3 regions of the Enterobacter sp. ECC-219 genome follow, and region 1 is predicted to be linked to each of the others. Evidence: riboswitches for the same ligand, from Rfam matches in the RefSeq annotation. Region 1 holds a riboswitch; each other region holds the start of a gene.

Region 1 (10,542 bases):
TGCGGATTCATTGTAGGCATTCTGGCGGTTTTGCTCAGCCAGGTAGCAGGTATCTTTGCTGATCCCCTGGCGCTCGCAATCGGCCATGCGCTGAGCAGATGAAGTACACGCAGAAAGCAGGATGGCAGCACCAGCTATTAATACCGCCAGGAGTGACTTTTTCATTTCAAAAATACCTTAATACGATAGAAGGATGTTTAATAACCGCAAATATAATAAGCCTGATACATAATACCTAACCATGCGCCAACGATAATAAGCATCAGGTACAATATTACAGAGATAGCAATGTATTTTGTCATGCTGCTTATTTATTAAAAACCGATCCCTACGCCGACTGAAGCACCCATGTTATTTGCGGTATCATCAGAGAAGCTCACTTTACCAATCATATGTTCGTTAAAGTTAACAGACGCCCCAACCGCTAAAGCGCTTTCACCGTTGTACGTCGCACCGCCAGCCGAGAACATCACGCGCTGATTCGTTTGCACCTGTGGTAAACCGGCCATCGCCATCGCGCCGCTGATACCTGCGTTTGCTTCCTTCTTATTATTATCGACTTCCTCACGCAGCGATTTAAATTGCTGGTTAGTGTTATTATTCAGTGCCTGTAATGTCTGTTTGGTCGCCAGCAGCTCCTGAGCCTCGGCCGTAACCGCCTGGCTATTAGTAGCGACTTTAGCCTGTGTTGCCGTGTCTACCTGCGTGCGTGTCACGGTGGTCATCACGCCATTTTTTCCATCTTTGCCGTCCTGACCGTCTTTACCATTCGCTCCGTCACGTCCGTTAATTCCGGCAACGCCCTGTGCACCTGTCGCGCCGGTATCGCCTTTATCACCCTTAGCGCCGTCCTGACCGTCTTTACCATTCGCTCCGTCACGTCCGTTAATCCCGGCAACGCCTTGTGCGCCTGTCGCGCCGGTATCGCCTTTATCACCCTTAGCGCCGTCTTTTCCATCAACGCCGTTAGTTGGTTTTGGTGCATTCTCAAGAGCTAACAGGCGGCCATCTTGCAAGGTGTTAATAGTTTCAATATTAGTAATTGCAGCTCCGTTAGTCAGCACGCCCTGTAACGCCGCATCACCTTTTTTATTAGCGGTGTCAGCAAGAGCGCCTGCTAATTTAGCTTCCTGATCGACACCAGAAACAGAAGTCTGAAGAGAGGAAATATCATTGGCGTTAGTGTTGATATTATTTTTACTTACGTTGATCTCGTCTTGCATGCGATCGCGATCGCCTTGTAAGTTATAGATTTGCCCGTCTTGCGTTACATTTTCAGCTTTCATGTTATCCAGATTATAAGCGGTATTATTAGTTCCGTGAATCTGGATAAAAGTACCTGAATTGAATACGTTATCGTTAAGGTTAACGTTTACATCAGCTGCTTGAGTTACATTCATAGAGCCAGTAAAAATAACACCAAATACAAAAGCAGCAACGGCATTTTTAACAACTTTCATTTGAAAAGCACTCATCATTTAAAAAGTCAAAATGGGTAAGGCTAGCTATCCTGGCGTGTTGATGTAACGTCTGGTTACGCCTGATTAGAAATAACGGGATTACGTAGAATTTTGAATAAATCACTTAATTCGTAACGTGCAGTAACTATCAATTAATGCGAGCTTTTGGATATTGATCTAAATCATAAATGGCATGAATAGCTAAAGTGGATTTGTAAGGGGTGATGCAAAATATCTCAATGTTTACATTAACTTATAAGGCGTTCAGTCAAATGCGCGTTTCACGTTAAGCCCTTGATTGAGAGGCTAAATGTTTAGCAGGGTTAAACGGTTTGAAACTCACTTTTTATTTCGTTCGAAATAAGAATTAATGATTAATGAAACATAAAATAGACTGACTGAAAGCGAAAAAATTTTATCCTGGTAAAGCTCTTTCTTAACCGCTAAAAAAGAGGGGTGTTTTTTGAATGTAATGAAAATGTTATAGAGAATAGTGTTGATTCAAAGGAGTGGAATGATAGCCCTGTAATTATCGCGTATGCTGTCGCTCCGCTTGTCCTCTTACCACTAACGGCACTTATTGGCTTCAATTGTCTAAACTCTGTGAGTTGCACATTTTCAGTACACTGGATAATCTGAAATACAGTGCTTACACCGAATCTTAACTATCAGAGAGCAGAAGCAATGCATATCACAGTTACATCACAGAACGTGGACACGCATAAGAAAAATATCCGGCGTGATGATCTCAAGGGGCTAACTTGCTTTATGCAAATGGCAAATAGTGTACGCGTTACTGCATCCCAAGATCATCAAGCCATAGTACAAGGCGTTTTAGGGAAGCCCGATAGTGATAATCACCATCAGTTACCATCTTATTGGACATGGAATGATGTGGATGCTGTGAAACTTGTTGAGGTGCTTTACGCAGTCGCTAACGCATAGGCCATCCCGCCTTGAACAAGAGCCGAGCGTAACAATTCTTTGAATGCAACACAGCAAATAACGAGAAGGTGGCTGTATGTTTGATGGCCTTACAGAGTCTTGGTTTATTAGCAAAGTTGAAACCGTTATTCAAACAGAAATCAATAACCTACCTGTCTTGATTACTGCCCGAAGTGATGGTGTGGCCCACGCTGTTGTTATGCATCAATACCGAACAGATTCATTTCCATTTTCTAAGACTGACGGGAAGCGACTAAATCCGAATGTTGTAGCGGTACAGGCGATTTTGACGTTTGTTAACACATACAGAAGACAGGGGCAGATTATCGTTAACGGTGAGGATTGTTTAGGTTTATTGAAAATACTTTGCCTTAACTTCTTGCAAAGATTGGAGGCTACTGAAATTGGGATGCGTGAGCTAACCTTCATTGAGATGTTTTCGAGGCCATTGTTTCGCAAGGTCTTTCCTGAACTTTGCACTGAATAAGAAAGGGGCGTTGTGCCCCTTCGTATTACCCTATCAAAGCCTTTAACAATATCATAAGCAAATATAGTTGGCTTTTTTTAAGAGCTGGCAATACAAGAGAAAATGTGATGAAAATATTAGCTTTACTTATTTGTTTTATAAGTTCTTTGGCATTTGCTGATGAGACAGGAGGTACTCAAAAAACGAAGATTGTGATCCCACCTGACTTCTTGAAGGAATTCATCACCATAACAAGTGTGAAAATTTCAACTCTTGATGGTTATGTTCCTGAGTTGGGATTGAATAAGAAACTTCCGGCACAGCGTATTGATACGCTGAATTACACGGTGAGAGTGGATTCCACTGATGAAAAATTCATCAGTGATGTAGCTAAAGACGAGCACGGCATAAAAGGGATACTGATTTGTAATAACCCATCAATAAGACCACTGATTATGAGTAAGAATGCTGTTGTTCTTGTATCCGTTGAGAACAAGGAAGGGGAGCCTATGTTTGTTACGCTCTATGACAGTAAAAGCTGCAAGTAAAAATAGTACGCTTGCGCAAGAACTGGTGATCAGCTTTCTCCATTTTCAATCATTACTCTTTTTCGAATGTAATGGTGTAGCGGCATTGCTGCGATGGTCTCACCAGGCTTTCATGTCGAGATTAGCTTAGGATGTACATCCTAAGCCAAATATAGAATATCTCTCTGTGAAATTTCATTGAATATTAAGGTTCATACTCTGGATCGTTAAGAATAGAATTTAAATAATCTTTAAAACGAACCTGAATCATCTTACGAGCATCGGTCAGATTAACCCCGGCAGGATCAAATGTTTCTAACACCTCTTCAAGAATATTTATACACTGCTCATAAGTCCATTCACTCTTGGCTTGATTCATATAAAGTATGTAAAATATCTTTTGCTCAATTTTTTGGATGCTTTCATCAGAGAACGAATATGCTTTCTTTATTTCGAAATAACGTTCGATTATTTCAGGAGCATGTGACAAGTCAAAATTTTTCTCATCAAAAATATCATCGTAGTATTTTCCAAAAATATGTTGCTTTTGGTTTGACGACTTTTCAGGGAATCCTTGAATAGCAAATAAGATCTGACCAAACTGCTCCATACTAATTTTGTAACGATAGTTCTTTTTGTCATCCATCCCCGTATCACCATTCTTTCGAGAATAGATGATGTCATGTTCATCCAATAACTGCTCAAGCTGTATTTGTAGCGTGCTAAGAGATTTTAAATCGACGTTAGATATTGAATTTTGACTATTTGTGTATTCTGCGATTTTATTGGCAGTATCACCACTTGCAGCATTAAATATCCTTACGAGGATTTCACTTTTTGAAAGATAATCAGTGATATGTGACTTTTCAGTAGCATTAAAATCATGGAGAGTTCGAAGGGTTTGACCACCGTTTAACACCTGAATACCTGTAAGGCTTATTCTTACTTTCCTATTTCCATTCACTGGGTGGGCTTTTATATCGTCAGCAATAACAGTTAATCCATTGTTATACATGAAAAATTTTCCTGGGTCTTCGCGTAAGGTTTTAGCGATTGCAGCATTATAGCGAGAGCGTTGCACCAACCCTCTAACGTTATCAAAAAGAACTCCAAAATCTATTTTCTGCTCAGCCAATTCGTCGATATTTTCACAGTTATGATCAAGACGCAAGTCGGCGTTGCGGCATGTCATTCTTATAACATCCGCAGCGTTCAGTCTAACAACATAGGATTTTGATGTTGATATAGAACTTTCTGAATAAGACATCAAAGCATCATTATCGATTATCAATTCTGCATTGATAGGAGCTGGTCGTATGGACATCATACTGGTTATGTGCGGAAGACACACCGACACAACTTCCATGTCATAAAAATTTTTCAACTGCTGTATTGCACTTTCATCATGTTCAATCGGAAACGCTTCATTACTAATCATATATAATGAAAGTTTCCATACATCATTACCATTGAGTAATTCATTTATGGTGTGAACATAATTTTTCAATTTTCCTTCCAAACCATCTAAACTATCATTCATAATACAGTTTACAAGTTTAGTAGAAACAAACGCCTCGTTAAAACTTTGTTTTTGCTCAGCTTTGAAATTTTCACGGAATTTGAAATTGAATAGTTTTATCTCCTTATTCTCCTCATCCATGAAAATAGCATCAATACCATGGTCATCGTAACGACTGCCGATTAAGTAAGAATTGAATTCTGTATCCGTAATGTAATCGCTAATTTTATCAATATCTTTTTCATTACAAAGCGATTCAAGCATGAAAAGATAAAAGCCGAATCTTTGTTGCAATTTAACTTCATGGATAGACTGATTAAATTCATTCGTTTTACTGAACAGATCAAAATATTTTTGGCATTTGATATTAAGAAGTTTGAAATCGTTAATACTGACATGAGACATTTGCAAATTCCTTAGGCGAGTATGCTGTACCTATTATGCCTCATGAAGATGTCTTATGCTTGTGATCCATGCTCTATAACGAGCATTCTGAACAATTAGTTTCCTCTATTAGTGATTGTTAACTAACGCGATGAGCCACTTTAAAAGAGGAAAAGAGGGATATGGCCTCCATTGGCAGCCACTTGACGATCTGCTCTAACCGCCCCATTGCTTAAACCATCGAGCAACCTCATTTGATGCCACATGTCCTGGGATTTTATCTCGCCCAAATATCACAACATTATCACTGCGCAGTTAAGGATTTGCGTGGCCATTAATGAGAATGATTCTTGATATGTAAGTTTTAACTATTCAGTCTCACTTGGGTATACCCGCTTGTGATTGACGTGAAGGCCCTCCCGACGCAACAGCTGCCAGATGCGGCGGTAGCCAAAACGCCTGCGCTCTAGTGCCAGCTCAGTGATGCGCCCTGATAAATGCGCATCAGCTGCCGGACGCTGAGCCTCATAGCGGCAGGTCGAAAGGGACAAACCTGTAAGCCTGCAGGCACGACGTTGCGACAGACCGGTCGCATCACACATAAACTCAACGACTTCCCGCTTCTGGCCTGTCGTCAGTACTTTCGCCCCAGAGCCACCTGAAGTGCCTCCTTATCCAGCATGGCTTCGGCAAGTAGCTTCCTGAGGCGGGCGTTCTCCTCTTCAAGAGATTTGAGCCGCTTCACCTCAGGAACTTCCATGCCACCAAACTTTTTGCGCCAGGTGTAGAAAGTGGCGTCGGAAAGGGCGTGCTTACGGCAGAGCTCACGGGCAGAAACTCCGGCTTCCGCTTCGCGAAGAATACTGATGATCTGTTCGTCGGAAAAACGCTTCTTCATGAGGATGTCCTCATGTGGCTTATGAAGACATTACTAACATCGGGGTATATTAATCAACGGGGAGCAGGTCAAACAGTGACAATCTTAAGAAAGTGCTATACGTGGCTCTCGACGGCGGTGGCGTAATGCATACCGAGTGTGATTCTTCATACAGCTTCTTTGCGTACACTTTTAATCAGATACTGAAGGCCGCAACGTGGGCAAAAAGTTTCACTGTGCTTGGCGCTGGTGTAAATCGCAGCGGGTTTGTCTGGATGGCAGAGAACGTCGCTCAGAAGGCGGTTCAGGAAGCGGGTGAACACCTTCAGCCTGATCCCGAGAGACGTAAGCATAAAAAAGTGCCTATCAAGATCGTGGTTGTTCTCTCGGAAGATATCAATAGAGCGGGGCAGTCAGAACTCGCAAATGTCTTTAATAATCATCTGAACGAGATTCGGCAGACTGTTGGCAAGGAATTTATCTTCGCCACTAACAGGGATAAAACCATCTGCGACTTCCAGACCATCGGACTCACTGAGCTTGGTGATCGCATGGGAGGGGAAGCAGTCTCGATGTCGAGCTACTGAATGAACAACTACCAAGGTGTTCATTGTGCCGTGTTCCTCGGATGTGCAAATTTGGGCGATAAAGACCGTAAGCGATGGGCAGACTATTGCGAACGTATCGGTTGGGATTTTGAAACGGTGATGGAGAAGAAGCGCCAGGCAATGTATTTTGAACGGTGCTACCAATTTCTTAGCCGAACATCCATTCGCAACACTGATACCGATCACCCTCTGGTGTTTGTCGTTCCCGACATGGCGGCAGCGGAATACCTCAAAACCTATTACTTCCCTGGCTCAACCATCGTATGCCTTGGAATCAAGAAAGCTGGAAAGCAGCAGGAAACGCGTTTGAAGATGCTGGAACATAAGGCTCAAGGGCTAACACCGAAGGAAACGGCTGAAGCGATGGGTGTGTCTCTGAGAACAGTTCGAAGCTACTGGAACCAAGAGGTTTGCTTATGATCACCGCACTTTATTGGTATCTGCTATTCCTGTTTATCTGGGATGTAATCCGCACCTTTGAACGACGTAGAAAAACAGAACGCAAAACTGAATCTCGGAATCCATGAGGTTTGGGTTATATCACAAAGGAGCTTAACGGCCCCTTTTTTCGTTTCTTTGGTGGGGTACAAACTGAGGTACAAGCTGGGGTACAGCGTGAAGAAGCGATAACCGGAAGGGCGGGCTTGCAACAGCAAGTAACTTCCCCTAATCTGGCAAAAAGTAAGTCAATTCTTACCAAATGACTCGGGGTGCCCTTCTTTGTGAAGGCTGAGAAATACCCGTATTACCTGATCTGGATAATGCCAGCGTAGGGAAGTCAGATGCCTTCCCGGTCATCGCTTCTTCACGCAAGGCAGGAGCGAACCCATGCAGCCTGACCTGCTCGATTTACACGTTTTACACCACTTCCGCACCCGTTGTCCGCTTACCCATTGTATGACCAACGATGTCGTACAGACCTTTACGGCCAACGTTTTGCTGGCACTTGGCGCATCCCCTGCAATGGTGGTTGAGGCCGAAGAGGCTGAACAGTTCGCCGCCGTCGCTGACGCGCTGCTGGTTAACGTCGGGACGCTGACTGCGCCGCGCGCGCAGGCGATGCGTCGGGCAATAGAAAGCGCCGTAGCGGCAGGCAAGCCCTGGACGCTGGATCCGGTTGCCGTGGGCGCCCTGACGTTCCGCACCCGTTTTTGCCATCAAATCCTTGCCCTGCAACCGGCCGCCATTCGCGGCAACGCTTCAGAAATCCTGGCTCTGGCGGGAATGAGCGCGGGCGGGCGCGGCGTCGATACAACCGACACCGCGGCCAGCGCGCTACCTGCCGCTCAGGCGCTGGCCCGGCAAACCAATGCCATCGTAGTGGTCACCGGTGAGGTGGATTACATCACTGATGGGCAACGCACCCGCACGGTTACGGGAGGTGATCCGCTGATGACCCGCGTGGTGGGAACCGGATGCGCGCTTTCTGCCGTCGTAGCGGCCAGCTGTTCGCTGCCGGGGGACAGGCTGGATAACGTTGCCGCCGCTTGCGGATGGATGAAGCGAGCCGGAACGGCAGCCGTTACGCGCTCGCGCGGGCCAGGCAGTTTTGCCGCCGCGTTCCTGGATGAACTCTACACGCTGGAGGAGCAGGCATGAAGCGGATTAACGCCCTGACCATAGCCGGCACCGATCCCAGCGGCGGCGCGGGCATCCAGGCCGATCTGAAAACCTTCTCGGCCCTTGGCGCGTACGGCTGCTCAGTGATTACCGCGCTGGTGGCACAAAACACGCGCGGCGTGCAGTCGGTCTACCGCATCGAGCCGGATTTTGTTGCCGCGCAGCTGGATTCGGTGTTCAGCGATGTGCGTATTGATACCACCAAGATCGGCATGCTGGCCGAAACGGACATTGTGGAAGCGGTGGCCGAACGGCTTAAGCGCTATCAGGTGCAAAATGTGGTGCTGGATACCGTCATGCTGGCAAAAAGCGGCGATCCGCTGCTCTCCGCCTCCGCCGTCGAGACGCTGCGCAATAAGCTGCTGCCGCAGGTGGCGCTCATCACGCCCAATCTGCCGGAAGCCGCCGCGCTGCTGGGCGCGCCGCACGCGCAAACTGAACGGGAAATGAAAGAGCAGGGCAATGCGCTGCTGGCGATGGGCTGCGGGGCGGTGCTGATGAAGGGCGGGCATCTGGATGATGCTGAAAGCCCGGACTGGCTTTTTACCCGTGACGGCGAAATGCGGTTTACCGCCCCGCGCGTGCAGACCAAAAACACCCACGGCACAGGGTGCACCCTCTCAGCCGCGCTGGCGGCGCTGCGCCCGCGGCATGACGGCTGGGCCGATACGGTACGCGAAGCGAAATCCTGGCTCTCGGCGGCGCTGGCAAAAGCCGATACTCTGGAAGTCGGTCACGGTATTGGGCCGGTTCATCATTTTCATGCGTGGTGGTAACCCAGTATACTGGCAGGAAACACCACGCCTGAGAATACAGAGATGGAACAAGCGCATACCCGGTTAATCGCTCAACTGACTGAACGGATCGCCGCGCCTGACAACACGCCGCTGTACCTGAAATTTGCCGAAACGGTAAAAAACGCGGTGCGCAGCGGGGTGCTGGAGCACGGGAACATTTTGCCCGGCGAGCGCGATCTGAGCCAGTTAACCGGCGTGTCGCGGATCACCGTGCGCAAAGCGATGCAGGCGCTGGAAGCCGAGGGGGTTGTGACGCGTGCCCGGGGTTACGGCACGCAAATTAACAACATCTTCGAATACTCGCTCAAGGCAGCGCGCGGTTTCTCTCAGCAGGTAGTGCTGCGCGGTAAAACGCCAAACACGCTGTGGGTCAATAAACGCGTGGTGAAATGCCCGGAAGAGGTGGCGGGCCACCTGTCGCTGGAGCCGAACAGCGACGTCTTTTTGCTGAAGCGTATTCGCTATGTGGATGACGATGCGGTGTCGATTGAAGAGTCCTGGGTACCGGTCGGGCTCATTCCCGATCCGGATGCGATAGGGATTTCGCTGTACGACTACTTCCGCAGTCAGAATATCTTCCCGCAGCGCACCCGTTCTCGGGTCAGCGCCCGCATGCCGGACAGCGAGTTTCAGGCGCACATTAAGATGGACGAAAAAATACCGGTGCTGGTGATCAAGCAGGTTGCGCTTGACCAGCAGCACCGGCCGATTGAGTACAGCATCAGCTACTGTCGCAGCGATCTATACGTCTTTGTGTGCGAGGAGTAATTCCTCACGCGTGGGCGCGCAATCCCCGCCGCGGTGGCTAACCACCCAGGACGCCACGGCATTTCCCAGCAAAACGGCGTCTGCCAGTGACCATCCCGCCGCCAGCCCGGCAAGCGTGCCGCCCGCGTGGCTGTCGCCTGCACCAATGGTGTCCACCACCGTGGCGGGAAACGCCGGAACAACGCCCGAGACGGCACCGTCATACCATGTAGCACCGTCTTTATCGTGGCGCACAATCAGCGCGGCGCCGAAGCGCTGCTGCCACACCTCACCCAGGTGTTCAGCCTCCACACCCAGCCTTTCAGCAGCGAGCTCCGCTTCCTGACGATTAAGCGACACGATCGGTTTACAGGCCATAATCCGCGTCATCAGCGCGTCGGGAATATCCGCGATGCGCGGGCCGAAATCGATAAGCGCCGTCACGTCCTGCAACCCTTCCAGCCAGCCCGTCAGCAGCTCGCCGCACGGCGAGGCCAGTTGGTAGCCGGAGAGATAAACCAGACTGTTTTGCGGAACGTATAGCTCGTCAAGCCAGCGCTGCTGCCACTGGTTCTCGACGCCGCTAAAGGAC
Region 2 (10,542 bases), 1.9 Mb from region 1:
TCGTTCGTCAGATGCTGCGTAAAGCAACCATCGAAAACGCGGGCAGCTCCGACTTCCTGGAAGGCGAGCAGGTTGAATACTCACGCGTTAAGATCGCTAACCGCGATCTCGAAGCGAATGGCAAAATCGGTGCGACCTTCGCACGCGATCTGCTGGGTATCACCAAAGCGTCTCTGGCAACCGAGTCCTTCATCTCTGCAGCATCGTTCCAGGAGACGACTCGTGTCCTGACCGAAGCCGCTGTTGCAGGTAAACGTGATGAACTGCGCGGTCTGAAAGAGAACGTCATCGTGGGTCGTCTGATCCCGGCCGGTACCGGTTATGCGTACCACCAGGATCGTATGCGTCGTCGCGCAGCGGGCGAACTGCCAGCTGCACCGCAGGTTACTGCTGAAGATGCCTCCGCGAGCCTTGCAGAACTGCTGAACGCAGGTCTGGGCGGTTCCGACAACGAGTAATCGTTGATGCCGTAAATAAAAAACCCGCCTCGGCGGGTTTTTTTATATCTGCATGTCTTTAATTCACTAGCGGGATGCGTCGATAAAGCTCAATCATATCGCCCGCCAGATCCTGAATAACCATCGCGTTCATCAGGTGGTCCTGAGAATGAACGGTGATCAGGTTAACCGGCAGTTTCCCGGTCCCTTCGTCAAGGCCGATAAGCTGCGTTTGGATCGTATGCGCGTGCTTCACATATTCGCGCGACTCTTCCATCGCTTTCTCAGCTTCGTCAAACTCACCTTTACGCGCCATCTGCAGGGCCGTCAGGGCCGCGCTGCGTGCCGCACCTGCATTGACCAGCAGTTCCATGATCGTGGTTTCTAAGTCGTCCATTATGACTCCAGCAGCTTGAGCGCTTTTTCCAGTACGGCATCGCCTTTCATCATGCCGTAATCCATCATGTCGATCACCGCGACCTTTTTGCCCAGCGGGTCGGCCTGCGCCTGCAGTTTAGCCTGCTCGTATTTAACCTGTGGCCCCAGCAATACGATGTCGGCCGTCGCGATGTTGTCTTTAAACTCCGCAACCGGAACGGCTTTAATGGTGACTTCAACCCCTTTTTTCTGCGCGGCGTCTTTCATACGTTGAACCAGCATGCTGGTTGACATTCCCGCTGCACAGCATAAAACGATGTTCTTCATAATCAGCCTCGATCTACATGTGTTTATTGATAATTATCTCGCACAGAGGGCTTCAACAACCGCTTTACCACGATTGTGTGTCAGGCATCACAAAGAAACCGGCGAATTTCTGAAACCGGTTACAATTTGTATGACCGTCAACCTCACCCGTGGGGAACGGGCGGGCTGTGAGGTGGGGGATTAGCTGATGGCTGTTCGGATAATGCGGTTTTTACCCTGCCGTTTCGCGCTGTAGAGGGCACTATCAACGCTTTCGACAAATTGTTCCAGCGGTTCGAAGTGCCATTCACCGAGACCCGCACTGAACGTGACGTGCAGGTTTTCTTCCCGCCAGGCGCGCCTTTCAACGGCGGTGCGCCATGCATCAAGCAATGAGAATGCGGCAGCGATCTGCTCGGCCTGGAAGATCACCGCGAACTCTTCGCCACCGTAGCGGTAGACCGAGACGTTGTGGGGCTGCATTATCTGGATCCCCTCACGCGCCACGTTACGCAGGACGATATCACCGCTCAGATGTCCCCACGTGTCGTTAATTGACTTGAAGTTATCAATATCAACCAGCGCCATCGCGAAAGGCTGGTGGGCGCTTAATAATTCCTCTACATCGCTATCGAACGCACGGCGGTTTTTGCAGCCTGTCAGCGCATCGTGAGTGGCCTGGCGGACATATGCCATCTCACGCTCTTTATTGGACTGGATGGTGTGGCTCAGCATCGCTTCCAGACGCGGTGCCTGGCTGACATCGCCCGTTTTGATCGCGTTGATAATGGTCATCAGCACGGTACGTGAGGCATGGCGCAGATAGAGGCCGAAGAGAATGATAATGATGGCCGCCAGCGCGAAACCCCAGCCTACGATCGTCGTTTCGTGGCGGGTAATATCGGTAAGCGTTGCGCCAGAGACCCGGTAGATAACAAACCAGTCCGGGTTTGTGAAAGAGTAGTAGTAATACCAGGCGTTGGTTTTCTTGTCGTAGAGATGGCCTTCACCACTGGTCATTTTGTCCATCAGCGCTTCGCTCACGTACTGTTTGAAGAGCGCGCCAGTATCAGGGTGCAGCACGACGGCGCCATCACGTTCGACGACGAAGAATTCCCCCTGAACAGGGGCGACCATCTGACGCAGAGTGTAGCCCATTGACGTCAAATCAAGATGAAACGCGAGCGTGCCCTTAAGGCGGCCTTCTGGTGAAATTAACGGCTTATAGACTGTTACCGTTGGGTGGCCGGTGAAGTAATCCATATAGGGGCGGGTATAGTGGCTAAAGATACTGGCTTCAGCCTGGGCGACAAACCACGGCCGCGTCCGGGGATCGAAAGTTTTGCTCTTTTCCGTGGGGAGCACTTCCGGCGCGCGCAGATAATGTCCCTGCGTGTCTACCAGCGAGATGGATGACACGGTCGGCATCAGATTCTGCAAATGCATCATCATCTGCAGACCTTGCGTCGGGTTAAGGTTGAGGGTCTCGTTTAGCTTGTCGTCGCGCGCAAAGTAGATGGCGGAGCGTCCCAGAATATAGTCATTTTCACGCAGGATAGACTCGGTGTAGTTCACCGCAAGGTTATGGGTGAAATTCCCATTAATCTTATGATAGTCCTCAAGAAAATCCTTTTGTTGCGAAAGCGTGACCACGACTGCGATCAGCGCAAAACTGCACAGGATCCCCGCGAAGCTAAGCATGATTGGCCGGGTAAAAGAGAGCTTTTTGCTGTGAAGTGCCATGAGTTGTACATCGATCCTGATGGTGAATACTTTTCGTCTGCCGATATCCTCTCAGCATAGTCGCTGTCCTGCGGTTAGCGGTGAATTATACGGAACCCGATTTAAGACGAGATGATTTATCTTAAGAATCACTAAGAAATATCTTATTCAAGCCATGTCGCCCATCTTATGCACGGAGTCTGAGGCAGGGCGAAACGAGGAAGAAGCTTTTCGCCCTGGTCAGCGTCCGTTGCTGACCTGATGACAATAAAAAACCGGACGATAGCTGACAATCATCCGGTTTTGCCTTTCCGTAGCGCCTCGACAATTTTTTACCGTGTTGCAGTGCGTTTCATCGTCATTGCGAGGCTCTTCCCAGCCAGCTGTCCCAGTCTTTCCAGACAGGCTGCAGACCCTGTGCCGTCAGGGCGGCGGCAACGGCTTCTGGACGCCGTCCGTCATGCGGTGCAAACTGCTCCAGCTCCGGATGGTCGTCTGCATACCCGCCCGGCTGCGTTTTGGAAAACGCGCTGACGTTGTTAATCGCAAGGGGAATGACGCGATCGCGAAACGCCGGGGACTCACGTGTTGAGAGCGATAATTCTACTTCCGGGGCGAGCAGGCGAAACGCGCAGATGGTCTGCACCAGCTGGCGCTCATCCATCAGCGAAGCCGGTTCAATGCCTCCTGCGCAGGGGCGAAGGCGCGGGAAGGAGATGGAGTATCGGGTTTGCCAGTAGTGTTGCTGCAGCCACAGCAGATGTTCTGCCACCATGTAGCAATCAACCCGCCAGCTGTCTGAAAGCCCAATTAGCGCACCCAGCCCGATTTTGTCGATCCCGGCACGGCCCAGCCTGTCCGGCGTTTCCAGCCGGAAGAAGAAATCCTGCTTCTTCCCCTTCAGGTGATGCCGGGCGTACGTCGTCTCGTGGTAAGTTTCCTGATAGACCATGACCCCATCCAGCCCGAGCGTTTTTAACTCTGCATACTCGTCCTGCGACAGGGGCTGAACCTCCATCTGCAACGACGCAAACTCCCGACGTATCGCCGGAAGATGCTGACGGAAGTAGTCCATTCCCACTTTCCCCTGATGCTCGCCCGTAACCAGCAGAAGATGCTCAAACCCCATTTCACGAATGGCGGCACACTCGCGTGCGATCTCCTCTTCATCGAGCGTTTTCCGCTTGATGCGGTTGCTCATGGAGAAACCACAGTAGGTACAGTCGTTGGCGCACAGGTTCGAAAGATAGAGCGGGACGTAGAAGCTTACCGTGTTGCCAAACCGTTGCCGGGTGAGGCGCTGAGCGCGCTGTGCCATCGGTTCAAGGTAGGCGCTGGCTGCCGGAGAGAGCAGGGCCATCAGATCCTCACGGGTCAAATGACGGGCATTCAGCGCGCGTTCCACGTCAGCCGCCGTTTTGCTGTTAATGCGCAGGGCTATGTCGTCCCAGTTAAGCTCGCGCCAGCGCTCGGTAAACGTGCTCATGAGAGCGCCTCCAGAAAACCGGTCAGCGGGCTGGTAGCCTGTGCCTGGAAACTGCGTGAGCCGGGACCTGATTCTCTGGCCAGCACGCCAGCCTCCACGGCAAGACGGAACGCGCGCGCCATCATCACCGGATCGTCAGCTACCGCAATCGCGGTATTCACCAGCACCGCGTCGGCACCCATCTCCAGCGCCTGCGCGGCGTGGCTGGGAACGCCGATGCCCGCATCCACCACCACCGGCACGGTCGCCTGCTCGATGATGATCTCCAGCATTGCGCGGGTTTCCAGCCCCTGATTGGAGCCAATGGGGGCGCCCAGGGGCATGACGGCGGCGCAGCCGACCTCTTCCAGACGCTTACACAACACGGGATCCGCGCCGCAGTAAGGCAGAACGGTAAACCCCTGCTGCACCAGCTTTTCTGCCGCTTTCAGCGTCTCGATCGGGTCGGGCAGCAGCCAGCGGGCATCCGGGTGAATTTCCAGCTTCAGCCAGCGGGTGCCGAGCGCTTCCCGCGCCAGCTGTGCGGCGAAAATCGCCTCTTCGGCCGTTTTGGCGCCGGAGGTGTTAGGCAGCAGCGTGACGCCAGCTTCAAGCAACGGTGCAAGAATGGCATCGCTGTGATGACGCAGATCCACGCGCTTAAGCGCCAGCGTCACCAGCTGGCTGCCGCTTTCGCGAATGGCATCCACCATCAGCTGTGGCGAGGCGAATTTTCCGGTTCCGGTAAACAGATGCGAATCAAAGACTTTATCGGCAATACGTAACATATCAGCCCCCTGCGATAACCTGAAACAGCAGGATCTGGTCGCCTTCATTGACCTGCTGATGTTCCCACTGCTCGCGCGGCAGGATCTGTTGATTGAGCGCCAGCGCCGTTCCCGGCTTAAGCTGGCGTAATTTATCGAGCAGTACGGCAACGGTAAGCCCGTCGTCGCAGCTCATCGGCTCATCGTTAAACAGAATGCGCATCGCGGCCTCCGCATACCGGGCAGCGGCTGGCGCGGTGTAGCGCCAGATGGCGCCAGCCGCTGGAGCGGGCGTCGAACAGGCGCAGCGTGTTGCGCTCCGTCTCCATGCCGCTGAGCAGCTTGATGGCCTCCAGCGCCTGCAGCGTGCCCATCACGCCCACCACCGGACCAAGCACACCCGCCGTGCGGCAGTTGCGCGCTGGCTCGGCATCGTCCGGCCACAGGCAACGGTAGCAGCCCTGCGCCCACGGCGGCGTCAGGACCATCATCTGCCCGCCGAACCCCACCGCGCTGGCGGTGATCAGCGGCGTATTCTCTGCCACGCAGGCGGCGTTGATGGCCTGACGCGTCGCCATATTATCGGTGCAGTCCAGCACCGCGTCGGCAAGGGCGACTTCACGCTGCAAATGTTCACCGCTCAGCCGCGTCTGAAGTGCAATCAGTTCGATATCGGGGTTGAGCTGATTCAGCCTCTGGCGCGTAACCTGCGCTTTAGGCTGGTTGACATCGTCTGTCGTGAAGAGGATTTGCCGCTGCAGGTTGCTGAGGTGCACTTCGTCGTCATCGGCCAGCACCAGCGTGCCCACGCCCGCACCGGCCAGATAGAGCGCGGCGGGCGCGCCTAATCCTCCCAGGCCAACAATCAGCACCCGGCTGGCGAGCAGCTTTTGCTGCCCGTCGATGGCGATATCTTCCAGCAGGATCTGACGGCTGTAGCGCATAAAATCGCGGTCATTCATTGCCAGCTCCTGCCAGCTGTAAAAGCTGTTCGGTGGCGGACCGCCAGTCTGCGGCCTGGGTGATGGCGCTGACGACGGCGATACTGCCGACGCCGGTCTCCAGCACTGCCGGGGCGCGTTCAAGGCTGATTCCGCCAATGGCGACGGTCGGGTAATCGGCAAGGCGCTTAACGTGACTCGCCAGCTGCGTCAGCCCCTGCGGCGCCGAGGGCATCTGCTTGGTTTGCGTCGGGAAGACGTGACCCAGCGCGATGTAAGAGGGGCGGGCCGTCAGCGCCACGTCGATCTCCATGTCATCGTGTGTTGAAACGCCAAGGCGCAGGCCAGCCTGGCGGATGGCGTTCAAATCGGTGGTTTCCAGGTCCTCCTGACCCAAATGGACACCATACGCCTGGTGCTTAATCGCCAGTCGCCAGTAATCGTTGATAAACAGACGCGCGTCGTAACGGCGTCCCAGCGTGATGGCGGCGACCACATCGGCCTCTACCTCTTCATCGCGCTTATCCTTGATGCGCAGCTGGAGGGTGCGAACGCCGGCCTCAAGCAGGCGTTCGATCCACTCCACGCTGTCCACCACCGGATAGAGCCCTAAACGGAAGGGCACGGAGGGGAAATCAGGCTGGTACATTACGCCTCCTCTTTTTTGAGGTAGATTTCGCCGCCTTTCGCGCGGAAGGTTTCTGACATGTCCGCCATGCCGACTTCAATGGTCTGCGCGGCGGCGTAGTCGCGCACCTCCTGGCTAATTTTCATCGAGCAGAACTTCGGCCCGCACATGGAGCAGAAGTGCGCCACCTTACCCGATTCCTGCGGCAGGGTTTCATCGTGGTAGGCGCGGGCGGTGAAGGGATCGAGCGCCAGGTTAAACTGGTCTTCCCAGCGGAATTCAAAGCGCGCTTTGGACATGGCGTTGTCGCGGATTTGCGCACCCGGGTGGCCTTTCGCCAGATCCGCCGCGTGGGCGGCAATCTTGTAGGTAATCAGCCCCTGCTTCACGTCCTCTTTGTTAGGCAGGCCGAGGTGCTCTTTCGGCGTCACGTAGCAGAGCATGGCGCAGCCGAACCAGCCGATCATCGCCGCCCCAATGCCTGACGTGAAGTGGTCATAGCCCGGCGCAATATCGGTCGTCAATGGCCCCAGGGTGTAGAACGGCGCTTCGTGGCAGTGTTCCAGCTCCTCGGTCATGTTGCGGCGGATCATCTGCATCGGCACGTGGCCCGGGCCTTCAATCATTACCTGCACGTCATACTCCCAGGCGATTTTGGTCAGTTCGCCCAGCGTGTGCAGCTCGGCAAACTGCGCTTCGTCGTTGGCGTCGCGAATTGAGCCCGGACGCAGGCCGTCGCCCAGCGACAGCGAGACGTCATAGGCGGCGCAGATTTCGCAGATCTCGCGGAAGTGCTCGTAGAGGAAGTTTTCCTGATGATGGGACAGGCACCACTTCGCCATAATGGAACCGCCGCGCGAGACGATGCCGGTCAGACGCTTCGCCGTCATCGGCACATAGCGCAGCAGCACGCCTGCGTGAATGGTGAAGTAGTCCACACCCTGTTCCGCCTGCTCCAGCAGCGTGTCGCGGAACGCTTCCCAGGTGAGGTTTTCGGCGATGCCGTTGACCTTCTCCAGCGCCTGATAAATCGGGACGGTACCGATCGGCACCGGGCTGTTACGCAGGATCCATTCGCGGGTTTCGTGGATGTAGCGGCCAGTAGAAAGATCCATTACCGTATCCGCGCCCCAGCGCGTTGACCAGACCAGCTTTTCCACCTCTTCTTCGATGGATGACGTCACCGCCGAGTTGCCGATGTTGGCATTGACCTTCACCAGGAAGTTACGGCCGATAATCATCGGCTCGGATTCCGGATGGTTAATGTTGGCGGGGATAATAGCGCGGCCTGCGGCCACTTCGTCGCGCACAAACTCTGGCGTGATGTTTTCCGGCAGGCGAGCGCCAAAGCCTTCGCCCGGATGCTGGTGGCGCAATATTTCGCTGCGGATGCGCTCACGGCCCATGTTTTCACGGATGGCGATGAACTCCATCTCCGGCGTGACGATGCCCTGGCGCGCATAGTGCAACTGGGTCACGCATTTGCCCGCTCTGGCGCGTTTTGGCGTCAGCAGGCCGGTAAAGCGCAGCTCGTCCAGACCGTCGTCGGCCAGACGTTCTTTGGTATACGCAGAGCTGCGCACGCTCAGCTCTTCGCAGTCGTTACGCGCGTCAATCCACGGCTGGCGTAGCTTTGCCAGGCCCTGCTGGACATTGATGGCAACATCAGGGTCACCGTACGGGCCTGAGGTGTCATACACCGGCACGGCTTCGTTGTCTTCGTACTGCGGGTTCTCTTTGCTGCCGCCAATAAGCGTCGGGCTAAGCTGGATTTCACGCATCGGCACGCGGATATCGGCCTGCGAGCCGGTGATGTAGATACGTTTCGAGTTTGGGAAGGCGGTCCCTTCCAGGGTATCGATGAAGCGTTGGGCGTGTTCGCGCTGTTCGCGACGGGTCAATTTAACGATAGACATAGCTCATTCCAAAAGTGAAGGACATGGCTTGTCAGACGACGGATGAAGCAAGAGAAGATCGCCCAGGGGCGATTCAACAGCAGTGTAACTCTTGTTCCCTTCGCAGGTATTAGCCTGATCAGGTTCCGCGGATCCCGAATTAACGGTCTCAGCCCGCGCGTTCAGGCGCTGGGCACTCCGACAAGAAAAATCCCCCTCCGCAGAGGGGCGAATGGTTGTAAATTACTCGTTAACGATTAAGAACTCAAGCCGGGCGCACGACGTTATCTTCGTGGCTGACGTCCAGGCCGTTATCCAGGGCGAGGGCGATCAGCTTATCTTCCAGCGTGAATCGCTCTTCCAGCGCTTCGCCAAGGTCGGAAAGCGCCTGCTGGAACTCAAGATAATTATCGTGATCGATGGCATTCTCGAGCGTGGAATCGTAGTAATCCATGATCTGCTGGGTATTGGCTTCCAGTAGTGGACAAAGTTTGCTGGCCGCTAAACAGGGATTTGTGCCTTCCATTTCGCGGATAATACGTTCATAAATGTTGAAATGGCCGTCGGAAAGGTAGTCGACCAGGCTCTGACAAAAATCATCCAGCGCTTTTTCGTTCAGCCGCATAAAGGATTCTTTGCCAGGCTTAAGACCGACCAGATTGTAATACGCCACGAGGAGATGCTTGCGTACATGTAGCCAGCGATCCACCAGTGTGTTACTTCCTCCAACGCGCTCCGTCAGGCTTTCTAGCTGGTTTAACATGGTCGACTCCGCAAAGTTTAGAATGGGATCTACTTATCCAAAATGTAACCACAATGCTAACAACATGTCAGTGAAGCGAAGGTAGTGCAATAGATATGGATCGTATTATTGAAAAATCAGATCTGGGTTGGTGGATCGTCAGTCACGAACAGAAGTTGTGGCTGCCCGGTGGAGAAATACCCTACGGTGCGGCAGAAACGTTCGATCTCGTGGGCCTGCCTGCGCTCAGGATCGGCGAGTGGCAGGGTGAGCCCGTATGGTTGATCCAACAAGCGCGTCGTCAGGATATGGGATCCGTTCGCCAGGTGCTTGATCTGGATGCGGGACTGTTCCAGCTCGCGGGGCGGGGCGTGCAGCTGGCGGAGTTTTATCGCTCGCACAAATACTGCGGCTATTGCGGGCATACCATGCACCCAAGCAAAACCGAGTGGGCGCTGCTCTGCGGCCACTGCCGTGAACGTTATTATCCGCAGATCGCGCCGTGCATCATCGTCGCTATCCGTCGGGAAGATTCCATCCTGCTGGCGCAGCATACCCGCCATCGCAACGGCATTCATACCGTCCTCGCCGGGTTCGTCGAGGTGGGCGAAACGCTGGAGCAGGCGGTAGCGCGCGAGGTGATGGAAGAGAGCGGAATCAAGGTGAAAAACCTGCGCTACGTCACCTCGCAGCCGTGGCCGTTCCCGATGTCGCTGATGACGGCGTTTATGGCTGAATATGATAGCGGCGAGATCGTTATCGACCAGAAAGAGCTGCTGGAGGCAAACTGGTATCGTTATGACGATCTGCCTCTTTTACCCCCACCGGGTACGGTGGCGCGTCGGCTGATAGAAGATACCGTGGCGATGTGTCGGGCCGAGTATGAGTAGTGTTACACTGAGGCCATGACGCTTAAGGAACTGCAAAAATGACCGAACTGAAGAACGATCGTTATCTGCGTGCGCTGCTGCGCCAGCCCGTTGATGTCACCCCGGTGTGGATGATGCGCCAGGCGGGACGCTATCTGCCAGAGTACAAAGCCACGCGCGCGCAGGCGGGTGATTTTATGTCGCTGTGCAAAAATGCCGAGCTGGCCTGTGAAGTAACGCTCCAGCCGCTGCGCCGCTTCCCGCTGGATGCCGCCATTCTCTTTTCGGACATTCTCACCATTCCGGACGCCATGGGCCTTGGGCTCTATTTTGAAACCGGCGAAGGCCCGCGCTTCACCTCCCCAATCAAAAGCAAAGCCGACGTGGATAAG
Region 3 (10,542 bases), 2.5 Mb from region 1:
CGCCGTCCTGACTGCGATAAGAGCCGATTTGCTGATAGAGCCAGAACGGCAGCGTGCGGAAATCTTCGTTGCCAAAGAGGGCTACCACGCCAAAATCGCCAATCGACAGCACGCAAGCAAACGCCAGCGCCTGGGCGAGCGGCCGTTTTAGCGCGCGGAGTTCGACCACCTTCAGTCGCTGCCAGCCCTGCATGCCCAGCGACTGGCACAGTAAACCGTAACGGCTGTTGACGTCGCGCATCGGGTTTTCCAGCACCTTAAGCGCGTAAGGGATGGCCATTAAGGCGTTGGTAAAAATGACGATGCCGTCGGCGCTTTCCGGCAGGCCGATGGTGCTATTGAACAGTAAAAAGAAGCCCGTCGCCAGCACGATGCCCGGCATCGCCAGAATCAGCATGCCCGTCAGCTCCAGCGCCTGTCCGGTTTTACGAGCATGACGCGCGTAGAGCTCGCGGCTGCTCCAGAGCAGCATCATGGTCAGAAGTACACAGACCAGCCCGGCTGCCAGCGCGATGCGCAGCGAGGTCCACGTCGCTTCCCAGAGGACGGGCTGCTGCAGGACGGACGTGAGATTGAGGTTCAGTCCGTCAACGATAACGGCCAGCAGCGGCGGCAGCAGCAGCATGAGCGCCAGCGTAATCAGGATAAAATCGGCGACGCGGCTGTGCAGGCTGTCCTGCGGGTCGCGCCAGCCGGTTATTTGATTACTGCCAGCGGGAATGGCTTTACTCAGTCGCTGGCTCAGCAGCACCAGCACCAGACAGCACGCCATCTGCACCATCGCCAGCAGCGCGGCGCGGCCCGGATCGTAGTCGTAACTTAAGGCCTGATAAATCGCCAGCTCGATGGTGGTGGCCTGCGGCCCGCCGCCGAGCGAAAGCACGGTGGCAAAGCTGGCGAAGCAGAGCATAAAGATTAGCGCGGCCACCGGGGCAATCTGACGTCGCAGCCACGGCCATTCGACAAAGCGGAAGAACGACCAGCCGCGCATGCCGAGCTGAGCCGCAATCTGGCGCTGTTCGCCGGGAATGTTTTCCAGCGCCTGTAAAAAGAGGCGCGTCGCCATCGGCATATTGAAGAAAATGTGCGCCAGCAGGATGCCCTTCAGCCCGTAAGGGGAAAAGGTCCACTCCAGCCCCAAAGATGCAAAGAGCGAAGCCAGCCAGCCCTGACGACCGTAGACGCTCAGAATGCCAAAAACGGCCACCAGAACTGGCAGGATCAGCGTCATGGCGCACAGGCGCAGCAGAGCCTGCCTGCCAGGAAAACGCCGGCGGTACAGCGCTCGCGCGAGGAAAATGGCCGGGATCGCTGACAGCAGCGCAGAAAGAAACGCCTGCCAGAAAGAGAACCGGATAACGTGCCAGAGATAGCTGTCGTGCCAGAGCGCGAGCAGATCGCTCTCTGGCGCATTAAACCACAACGCAAGGAATGCCCCCAGGCTGACCACCACCATCAGCATGGCGGCGAGCAGGCCGGGGATTAACCAGCCGGGAATTAACGGCTGACGGCGCGTTGCCATTCACTTACCCATGCTGCACGCTGCGCGGCGACCTGCTGCGGCGTAAATTCCAGCGAGGTTGTTGGTTTGGTCAACTGCTCGAAACCTGCGGGCAGGGTAACGCTGGTGACCGGATACATCCAGTTGCCTGCGGGAATCGCATTCTGGAACGCCGGTGAAACCATGAACTTCAGGAACTTCTCGGCCAGCTCCGGCTGTTTGCTGGCGGCGGTACGCGCTGCCACTTCCACCTGCAGATAGTGCCCTTCAGCAAAATTCGCGGCGGCGTAGTTGTCTTTCTTCTCTGCGATGATGTGGTAGGCCGGAGAGGTGGTGTAGCTCAGCACCAGATCGCTTTCGCCTTTCAGGAACAGGCCGTAGGCTTCGCTCCAGCCCTTGGTCACGGTGACGGTTTTTGCGGCCAGTTTCTGCCACGCTTCCGGCGCTTTATCTCCATAGACTTTCTGCATCCACAGCAGCAGGCCCAGACCCGGCGTGCTGGTACGCGGATCTTCATAGATCACGCGCCACTTCTGGTCACTTTCCACCAGCTCTTTCAGGCTTTTCGGTGGGTTTTTCAGCTTATTTTTGTCGTAAACAAAAGCAAAATAGCCGTAATCGAACGGCACAAAGGTGTCGTTTTTCCAGCCGCCCGGCACGTTGACGGCATCTGCCGCCACGCCGCTTTTGGCAAACAGTCTGGTTTGCGTCGCGGCTTCCAGCAGGTTGTTATCCAGCCCGAGCACCACGTCGGCCTTGCTGTTTTTCCCTTCCATGCGCAGACGGTTGAGCAGCGACACGCCATCTTCCAGCGCCACGAACTTCAGCTCGCAGTTGCAGTCGGCTTCAAAGGCTTTTTTTACCACCGGGCCAGGGCCCCAGTCGGCGGAGAAGGAATCGTAGGTGTAGACCGTCAGGACGGGTTTCGCGAAAGCAGGCAGCGCAAACAGCGCCAGCAGGGGGAAAACTTTTTTTAACACTTTGCACCTCAGAGTTGAGTGGCAAAGGATTTTGAGCGACAGCCTCAAATCCCTTCGCCGGCGTTATCCGGATCAGGTTCGACGGGTATTATCTCAGCGCACATCTGTGATGCAGCACCCCGTTGAGAACGGCGCTATTGTAATGATTTGGTGAATATTTCGAAAGCGTTATGGTTCCGGCGGCGCAAACCAGGCGGATTTAAAATCAAACCAGCCCAGGGTGTTCATCCGCAGGCCGCGCATGCTGCGCTGTCCCTGGATCAGCAGCCAGTGGTGGATCAACGGTACGATCGTCTGCCCGGCCAGCAGCTCTTGGCACCATGCGGCCAGATCCATTTCGCCTGCCCGCCACTTCGCGGCGTCCTGCTGCCAGTCCCGGTTGATACAGTGCTGAATGAGGGGCACTTCATACAGGTGAGAAAAGAGCGAGAAATCAAGCGGCAGCGTGAAGTTGGCGCTATTGAGCCAGATATCGCTGACGACATCCCCGCGGTGCCATTCATCATAATCGACTTCCTGTATCGCCAGCGTCACGCCTTCGGCCGCCAGCAGCTTGCTCATAATCTTCGCGATAAAACGGTGCTCAATGTGATCGCGATAGTAGCTGAGGGTGATGGTCTCCAGCCCGGCAGGTTTTCCACTGCGCACCGGCTGAGCATGGTGCCAGCGCGGAAGCAGGCCATATGCCGGGAACCACCAGGTCTGGTATTGCTCCTCTGCGTGATAAATCAGGTTAGCCGGGGCCAGAACATGGCTGATCCACGTGCGGACGTCGTGGTTTGCTCCGCGGTGGCTGCGGCTGTCAAAGAGCAGGTAGTAACAGCCCTCCTCCAGGCGACTTTCGAACGCCTTTTCGCTTGTTGTGGGGCCTTCCAGCGTCAGGCCTGCGCTCAGCTCTTCGTTGAGATCCGGTAATACCCAGACGTTCACTTCGTCGATCAGCGCCCGATAGCCAAAATAGTCATCAAAGGCGCGGATTTTGAGCTGGTTGTTGGTATTGCGCGTCACGGAGTAGGGGCCCGTGCCAATCGGCAGGCTGGCAAAATTGTTCAGCGATCGCCATTCGCCGGGCAGGATCATTGAGGGCACGTAGCCCAGCAGCCACGGCAGCCATATGTCCGGCTGCGACAATTCAATGTCCAGCGTCCAGGCCGTGGGGGAGTGGATCCGCGAGACGTGTGAATAGAGCGGAAGCGTGCGGGCGCGTTCCAGGGAGGTGATGACGTCACTCATCTCCAGCTCGCGTCCGTGGTGGAAGTGAATGCCCGGGCGTAAAAAGAAACGCCAGTGCAGGGGGGAAAGCTGCTGCCAGTGGTGCGCGATGTCCGCTTCCAGTTCCCCGTTTTCCTCATTTATTTTCGTCAGGCCGCTGAATATCTGCCGGGCCATATGGGTTTCAGAACGACGTAACGCCGTGCCGGGCAACAGGTTTTTCATTGGCCGATAGTAGAGCACCCGCATAATGTGGCGGCCCTGACGAAAGCTGCGCCCCAGATGCGAGACCAGCATCTGGCGCACGGCGGCCTTGTCGCCCACCAGCTGGACCAGCTGATCGATGCGATCCTGCTCCAGCAGATCCTCCGCCCGCTGTTGCTGCAGCGCCAGACCAGTATAGAGGAAGGTTAAGCGAGAGCGCTTGCCGCGTCCGGCCTCGGCCTCCCAGCTTAGCCAGCCCTGCTGCTGCATGGTGTTGAGCAACGTGCGCATATGGCGGCGAGAGCAGTTGAGAAGTTCTGCCAGCTCGTTAAGCGTGGTCTCCTGCGATTGACCCTCGCAGCACTGCCACAGGCGGATAAATTGTTGTTGCAGTCGACCGGATGGCATAAAAGAGGAACTCCTGACAAAAAATCAGCAATTTATTAATCCCTATATTAGGCCAATAATGCTTTCCGATGAAGTGAGGAGGTAAATTATGAAGAGGTCTACCGCACGTCAGTTTTATCAGCAGTACTTTTCAGCGACAAAAGGATCGTCCTGGCTGGCCCGCCAGTGTGCAGAGCAACGGCTGAAAATATTGGAAGAACTGATGCAGTGGGACGTTACGAAACCGACCTCTTCCCGCTAACTCGCCTCGATCATGTGTGACTGAGTATTGGTGTTTATCACCCGCCAGCAAAATGTTTTTGCTGGCTTTTTTCGTTTATTCTTTCACCCAATTTCGATTCGCTTTCACAAGGACTTGCGCATGCTGTGGTTGATGACGATGGGGCGCCGCCTGAATGGCGTATATGCCGCTTTTATGCTGGTGGCCTTTATGATGGGCGTGGCGGGGGCCCTACAGGCGCCGACGCTGAGCCTGTTCCTCAGCCGCGAGGTGGGCGCACAGCCGTTTTGGGTTGGCCTGTTTTATACCGTTAACGCCATTGCCGGGATCCTCGTTAGCCTGGGACTGGCGAAACGATCGGACAGCCAGGGCGATCGCCGCAGGCTGATCCTCTTTTGCTGCGCGATGGCCGTGGGCAACGCGCTGCTTTTTGCCTTTAACCGGCACTACCTGACGCTCATTACCTGCGGCGTGCTGCTGGCCTCTCTTGCCAATACCGCCATGCCGCAGCTGTTCGCGCTGGCCCGTGAATACGCCGACAGCTCGGCGCGGGAGGTGGTGATGTTCAGCTCGGTGATGCGTGCGCAGCTCTCTCTTGCATGGGTCATCGGCCCGCCGCTGGCCTTCATGCTGGCGCTGAACTATGGCTTCACGGTCATGTTTTCTATCGCGGCAGGCATTTTTATTATTAGCCTGGCGCTGATTGCCTTTGCGCTGCCGTCCGTCGCTCGGATTGAGCAGACGACGGATAAGCCCATCACGCAGGTGAGCGGCTGGCAGGATAAAAACGTCCGCATGCTGTTTATTGCCTCCACGCTGATGTGGACCTGCAACACCATGTACATCATTGATATGCCGCTGTGGATCAGCAGCGATCTGGGCCTGCCGGACAAGCTTGCCGGGATCTTAATGGGCACAGCTGCCGGGCTGGAAATTCCAGCGATGATTCTGGCGGGGTATTACGTGAAGCGCTTCGGAAAGCGTCGGATGATGATCGTCGCCGTGGCGGCCGGGGTGCTGTTTTACGCGGGACTGATCCTTTTCCATTCGCGTGAAGCGCTGCTTGCGCTGCAGCTGTTTAACGCTGTGTTTATTGGCATCGTTGCCGGGATCGGCATGCTCTGGTTCCAGGATCTTATGCCCGGACGCGCAGGCTCTGCGACCACGCTTTTTACCAACAGCATTTCGACGGGCGTTATTCTGGCGGGGGTGATTCAGGGGGCGCTGGCGCAAAGCTATGGCCATGCCTCGGTTTACTGGGTGATTGCGGCGATTTCGGTGGTTACGCTTGGGCTGACCTGCCGGGTCAAGGATGTTTGATTCCGGGAGGTGGCTTCACGAAATGAAACGATTGTCTGACAGGTATCGGAGGGAAGCAATGGCCCGCGTGCAGCGGGCCACTGCTTTTAGCCCATAAACGCAGGCTGTTTTTTCTCGTACGCGGAGATGGCGTCCTCGTGCTGGAGCGTCAGGCCAATGCTGTCCAGACCGTTCAGCATGCAGTGGCGACGGAAGGCATCGATGCTGAAGCTGTAGGTCTTATCCCCGGCTTTCACCACTTCCCCTTCCAGATCCACCTCAAACGCCATGCCCGGGTTCGCCTTAACCAGCGCGAACAATTCATCGACCTGCTCGTCGCTCAGCGTCACCGGCAGCAGCTGATTGTTGAAGCTGTTGCCGTAAAAGATATCCGCGAAGCTCGGGGCGATAACTACCTTAAAGCCGTAGTCGGTCAACGCCCATGGCGCATGCTCACGCGATGAGCCGCAGCCGAAGTTTTCCCGCGCCAGCAGAATGGAGGCACCTTTGTATTCCGGGAAGTTCAGGACGAATTCCGGGTTCGGCACTTCGCCTTTGTCGTCCAGAAAACGCCAGTCGTTAAACAGGTGTGCGCCAAAACCGGTGCGGGTCACTTTCTGCAAAAACTGCTTAGGAATGATCGCGTCCGTATCGACGTTAGCGGCGTCCAGCGGGACAACACGGCCCGTATGTTGGGTAAATTTTTCTGCCATGATTGTCTCCTTATTTCAGGCTGCGAATATCGGCGAAATGGCCGGTAACTGCCGCGGCGGCGGCCATTGCCGGGCTGACCAGATGGGTGCGTCCACCGCGGCCCTGACGGCCTTCAAAGTTACGGTTGCTGGTAGAGGCGCAGCGCTCGCCCGGATTCAGGCGGTCGTTGTTCATCGCCAGACACATTGAGCAGCCCGGCAGGCGCCACTCGAAGCCTGCTTCGATGAAGATCTTATCCAGACCTTCCGCTTCCGCCTGGGCTTTCACCGGACCGGAGCCTGGAACCACCAGCGCCTGCACGCCCGGCGCCACTTTACGGCCTTTGGCAATCTCTGCCGCCGCGCGTAAATCCTCGATACGTGAGTTGGTGCAGGAACCGATAAAGACTTTATCAATGGCGACATCGGTCAACGGTACGCCTGGCTTCAGTCCCATATAGGCCAGCGCTTTTTCCGCACTGGCGCGCTCGACCGGATCGGCGAAGGACGCCGGGTCCGGGATGCTGTCGTTGACGGAAATCACCTGGCCCGGATTGGTGCCCCAGGTCACCTGAGGGGCGATCTCTTCCGCCTGCAGCGTGACAACGGTATCGAAGGTCGCGCCGTCGTCGGTTTTCAGGGTTTTCCAGTACGCCACCGCGTCGTCAAAATCCTGACCCTTCGGCGCATGCAGACGGCCTTTCACATAGTTGAAGGTGGTTTCGTCCGGCGCGACCAGGCCAGCTTTTGCGCCCATCTCAATAGCCATGTTGCATAGGGTCATACGACCTTCCATGCTCAGCGCCTGAATCGCGTCGCCGCAAAATTCCACAACGTGGCCGGTACCGCCCGCGCTGCCGGTTTTACCGATGATGGCCAGCACGATGTCCTTCGCGGTAATGCCCGGAGCGGCTTTACCCTTTACTTCAATTTTCATGGTTTTGGCGCGGCCCTGCTTCAGGGTCTGGGTCGCCAGAACGTGTTCCACTTCAGACGTGCCGATCCCGAAGGCCAGCGCGCCAAACGCGCCGTGGGTTGCGGTATGGGAGTCTCCGCAGACGATGGTCATGCCCGGCAGGGTAATACCCTGCTCAGGCCCCATCACGTGGACGATGCCCTGATACGGATGGTTCAGGTCATACAGCTCAACGCCAAACTCGTTGCAGTTCTTGATCAGCTCCTGCATCTGGATACGCGCCATCTCACCCGAGGCATTAATGTCTTTGGTCTGGGTGGAGACGTTGTGATCCATAGTCGCGAAGGTTTTACCCGGCTGACGTACCGGGCGCTTGTGCGCGCGCAGGCCGTCAAATGCCTGCGGAGAGGTCACTTCGTGTACCAGATGACGGTCAATGTACAGCAGCGGGGTTTCGTTTGGTGCCTCGTAAACAACGTGCGCATCAAACAACTTTTCATATAACGTCTTAGCCATGATTACACCCCTTCAGCGACATAGCGGGCAATAATGTCGCCCATTTCATCGGTACTGACTGCTGCCGTGCCGCGCGCTAAGTCACCGGTACGGACGCCTTCTTCTAACGCCCGGTTAATGGCGTTTTCAATTGCGGTTGCTGCGTCGCCTGCATCGAGGCTATAGCGCAGCAGCAGGGCCAGGGAGAGGATCTGCGCAATCGGATTAGCAATGTTTTTGCCGGCGATATCCGGTGCGGAGCCGCCCGCCGGTTCGTACAGTCCAAAGCCTTCTTCATTCAGACTGGCGGATGGCAGCATGCCCATAGAACCGGTGATCATCGCGCACTCGTCAGACAAGATATCGCCGAACAGGTTGGAGCAGAGCAGCACGTCAAACTGGGACGGATCCTTAATCAGCTGCATCGTTGCGTTGTCGATGTACATGTGCGACAGCTCAACGTCCGGGTACTGCTTAGCGACTTCACTGACGATCTCGCGCCACAAAATGGACGACTGCAGCACGTTCGCTTTATCAATGGAGGTCACCTTATGGCGGCGCTTACGTGCTGACTCAAACGCGATATGGGCGATACGTTCAATTTCGAAACGGTGATACACCTCGGTATCAAACGCTTTCTCATGCTGGCCGCTGCCTTCGCGACCTTTTGGCTGACCAAAGTAGATCCCACCCGTCAGCTCGCGCACGCAGAGAATGTCGAATCCGTTGGCCGCGATGTCCGCGCGCAGCGGGCAGAACTCTTCCAGCCCCTGATACAGCTTCGCCGGACGCAGGTTGCTGAACAGCTTAAAATGTTTACGCAGCGGCAGCAGCGCGCCGCGCTCTGGTTGCTCTGCCGGCGGGAGATGTTCCCATTTTGGGCCACCGACGGAGCCAAACAGCACGGCATCGGCATTTTCGCAGCCTTCAACGGTGGCTTTCGGCAATGGCGTTCCGTGATTATCAATCGCAATACCGCCCACGTCGTAGTGGCTGGTGGTAATTTTCATCGCAAAACGCGTGCGAACGGCTTCCAGTACTTTCAGCGCCTGTGCCATTACTTCCGGGCCAATACCATCACCCGGCAACACAGCAATATGGTAATTCTTCGACATTACACGGTTTCCTTGTTGTTCTCTTTATTCTGAGCTTTGCGTTGCAACTCTTTTTCGACTTCAGCGGCGCGCCAGATGTTGTTCAGGACATGCACCATCGCTTTCGCGGAGGATTCGACAATATCCGTCGCCAGGCCCACACCGTGGAAACGGCGGCCATTGTAGTTGACGACGATATCCACCTGACCCAGCGCATCTTTACCATGTCCTTTCGCCGTCAGGTCATACTTCACTAACTCAACGTCGTACTCGGTGACGCGGTTGATCGCCTGATAGATAGCGTCGACAGGGCCGTTGCCGTTTGCCGCTTCCGCTTTAATTTCATCACCGCAGGCCAGTTTGACCGAGGCGGTGGCGATGTCGCTGGAGCCGGACTGCACGTTGAAGTAATCCAGACGGAAGTGCTCTGGCTCTTCCTGCTGCTTGTTGATGAAGGCCAGCGCTTCCAGGTCGTAATCGAACACCTGGCCTTTCTTGTCGGCCAGCTTCAGGAACGCGTCGTACAGCTGATCCATGTTGTAATCGCTGTCCTGATAGCCCATCTCTTCCATACGGTGTTTCACCGCCGCACGGCCGGAACGGGAGGTCAGGTTCAACTGCACCTGGTTCAGGCCGATAGATTCCGGGGTCATGATTTCGTAGTTTTCACGGTTCTTCAGCACGCCGTCCTGGTGAATGCCGGAGGAGTGTGCGAAGGCGCCGGTGCCGACAATCGCCTTGTTGGCCGGAATCGGCATGTTGCAAATCTGGCTGACGGTCTGGCTGGTGCGCCAGATTTCGTTGTGATTGATGCGGGTGTGCACGTCCATGATGTCTTTGCGCACCTTGATTGCCATAATCACTTCTTCCAGCGAACAGTTGCCCGCGCGCTCGCCGATACCGTTCATCGCGCCTTCTACCTGACGCGCGCCGGCGTGCACCGCGGCGATGGCATTGCCTACGGCCAGGCCCAAATCATCATGGGTATGCACTGAGATGATCGCTTTATCAATATTCGGTACGCGCTCATACAGGCCGGTGATGATGTTGGAGAACTCAAACGGCATGGTGTAGCCGACGGTGTCCGGGATGTTGATGGTTTTCGCGCCCGCGTTGATGGCGGCTTCCACTACGCGCGCCAGGTCTTCGATTGGCGTACGGCCCGCATCTTCACAGGAGAATTCAACGTCATCGGTGTAGTTGCGTGCGCGCTTAACCATATATACCGCGCGTTCAATGACCTCATCCAGCGTGCTGCGCAACTTGGTTGCGATATGCATGGGGGAGGTGGCAATAAAGGTGTGAATACGGAAGGCTTCGGCCACTTTCAGCGACTCAGCAGCAACGTCGATGTCTTTCTCTACGCAGCGCGCCAGACCGCACACGCGGCTGTTTTTAATGGTGCGGGCGATAGTCTGGACGGATTCGAAATCACCCGGAGACGAGACCGGGAAGCCGACCTCCATCACGTCGACGCCCATACGTTCGAGAGCCAGCGCAATCTGCAGTTTCTCTTTTACA

What was found. A riboswitch is a leader RNA that binds a small molecule or an ion and turns the genes downstream of it on or off. The one in region 1 is predicted to bind thiamine pyrophosphate.
Region 2: another riboswitch for thiamine pyrophosphate. It lies ahead of thiC (phosphomethylpyrimidine synthase ThiC); the one in region 1 lies ahead of thiM (hydroxyethylthiazole kinase).
Region 3: another riboswitch for thiamine pyrophosphate. It lies ahead of thiB (thiamine ABC transporter substrate binding subunit); the one in region 1 lies ahead of thiM (hydroxyethylthiazole kinase).

The regions. Positions count from the first base shown of each region.
Region 1 covers NZ_CP143680.1:4,001,915-4,012,456, reverse strand. The annotation lists gene V1603_RS19070 (hypothetical protein) at 1-165, opposite strand, end outside; gene V1603_RS19065 (YadA C-terminal domain-containing protein) at 315-1,460, opposite strand; gene V1603_RS19060 (hypothetical protein) at 2,482-2,892, shown strand; gene V1603_RS19055 (hypothetical protein) at 3,000-3,419, shown strand; gene V1603_RS19050 (AIPR family protein) at 3,604-5,322, opposite strand; partial or broken gene V1603_RS19045 (transposase) at 5,688-6,199, opposite strand; gene V1603_RS19040 (hypothetical protein) at 6,301-6,765, shown strand; gene V1603_RS19035 (helix-turn-helix domain-containing protein) at 6,766-7,206, shown strand; TPP riboswitch at 7,483-7,579, shown strand; gene thiM (hydroxyethylthiazole kinase) at 7,615-8,385, shown strand; gene thiD (bifunctional hydroxymethylpyrimidine kinase/phosphomethylpyrimidine kinase) at 8,382-9,182, shown strand; gene V1603_RS19020 (GntR family transcriptional regulator) at 9,225-9,971, shown strand; gene V1603_RS19015 (PfkB family carbohydrate kinase) at 9,945-10,542, opposite strand, start outside.
Region 2 covers NZ_CP143680.1:888,196-898,737, forward strand. The annotation lists gene rpoC (DNA-directed RNA polymerase subunit beta') at 1-458, shown strand, start outside; gene V1603_RS04110 (PTS lactose/cellobiose transporter subunit IIA) at 517-834, opposite strand; gene V1603_RS04115 (PTS sugar transporter subunit IIB) at 834-1,142, opposite strand; gene V1603_RS04120 (diguanylate cyclase domain-containing protein) at 1,323-2,864, opposite strand; gene thiH (2-iminoacetate synthase ThiH) at 3,202-4,329, opposite strand; gene thiG (thiazole synthase) at 4,326-5,096, opposite strand; gene thiS (sulfur carrier protein ThiS) at 5,098-5,298, opposite strand; gene V1603_RS04140 (HesA/MoeB/ThiF family protein) at 5,282-6,037, opposite strand; gene thiE (thiamine phosphate synthase) at 6,030-6,665, opposite strand; gene thiC (phosphomethylpyrimidine synthase ThiC) at 6,665-8,560, opposite strand; TPP riboswitch at 8,639-8,750, opposite strand; gene V1603_RS04155 (Rsd/AlgQ family anti-sigma factor) at 8,805-9,302, opposite strand; gene nudC (NAD(+) diphosphatase) at 9,398-10,171, shown strand; gene hemE (uroporphyrinogen decarboxylase) at 10,210-10,542, shown strand, end outside.
Region 3 covers NZ_CP143680.1:1,435,872-1,446,413, forward strand. The annotation lists gene thiP (thiamine/thiamine pyrophosphate ABC transporter permease ThiP) at 1-1,522, opposite strand, end outside; gene thiB (thiamine ABC transporter substrate binding subunit) at 1,498-2,481, opposite strand; TPP riboswitch at 2,513-2,613, opposite strand; gene sgrR (HTH-type transcriptional regulator SgrR) at 2,650-4,305, opposite strand; gene sgrT (glucose uptake inhibitor SgrT) at 4,394-4,546, shown strand; gene V1603_RS06760 (sugar efflux transporter) at 4,667-5,845, shown strand; gene leuD (3-isopropylmalate dehydratase small subunit) at 5,932-6,537, opposite strand; gene leuC (3-isopropylmalate dehydratase large subunit) at 6,548-7,948, opposite strand; gene leuB (3-isopropylmalate dehydrogenase) at 7,951-9,042, opposite strand; gene leuA (2-isopropylmalate synthase) at 9,042-10,542, opposite strand, start outside.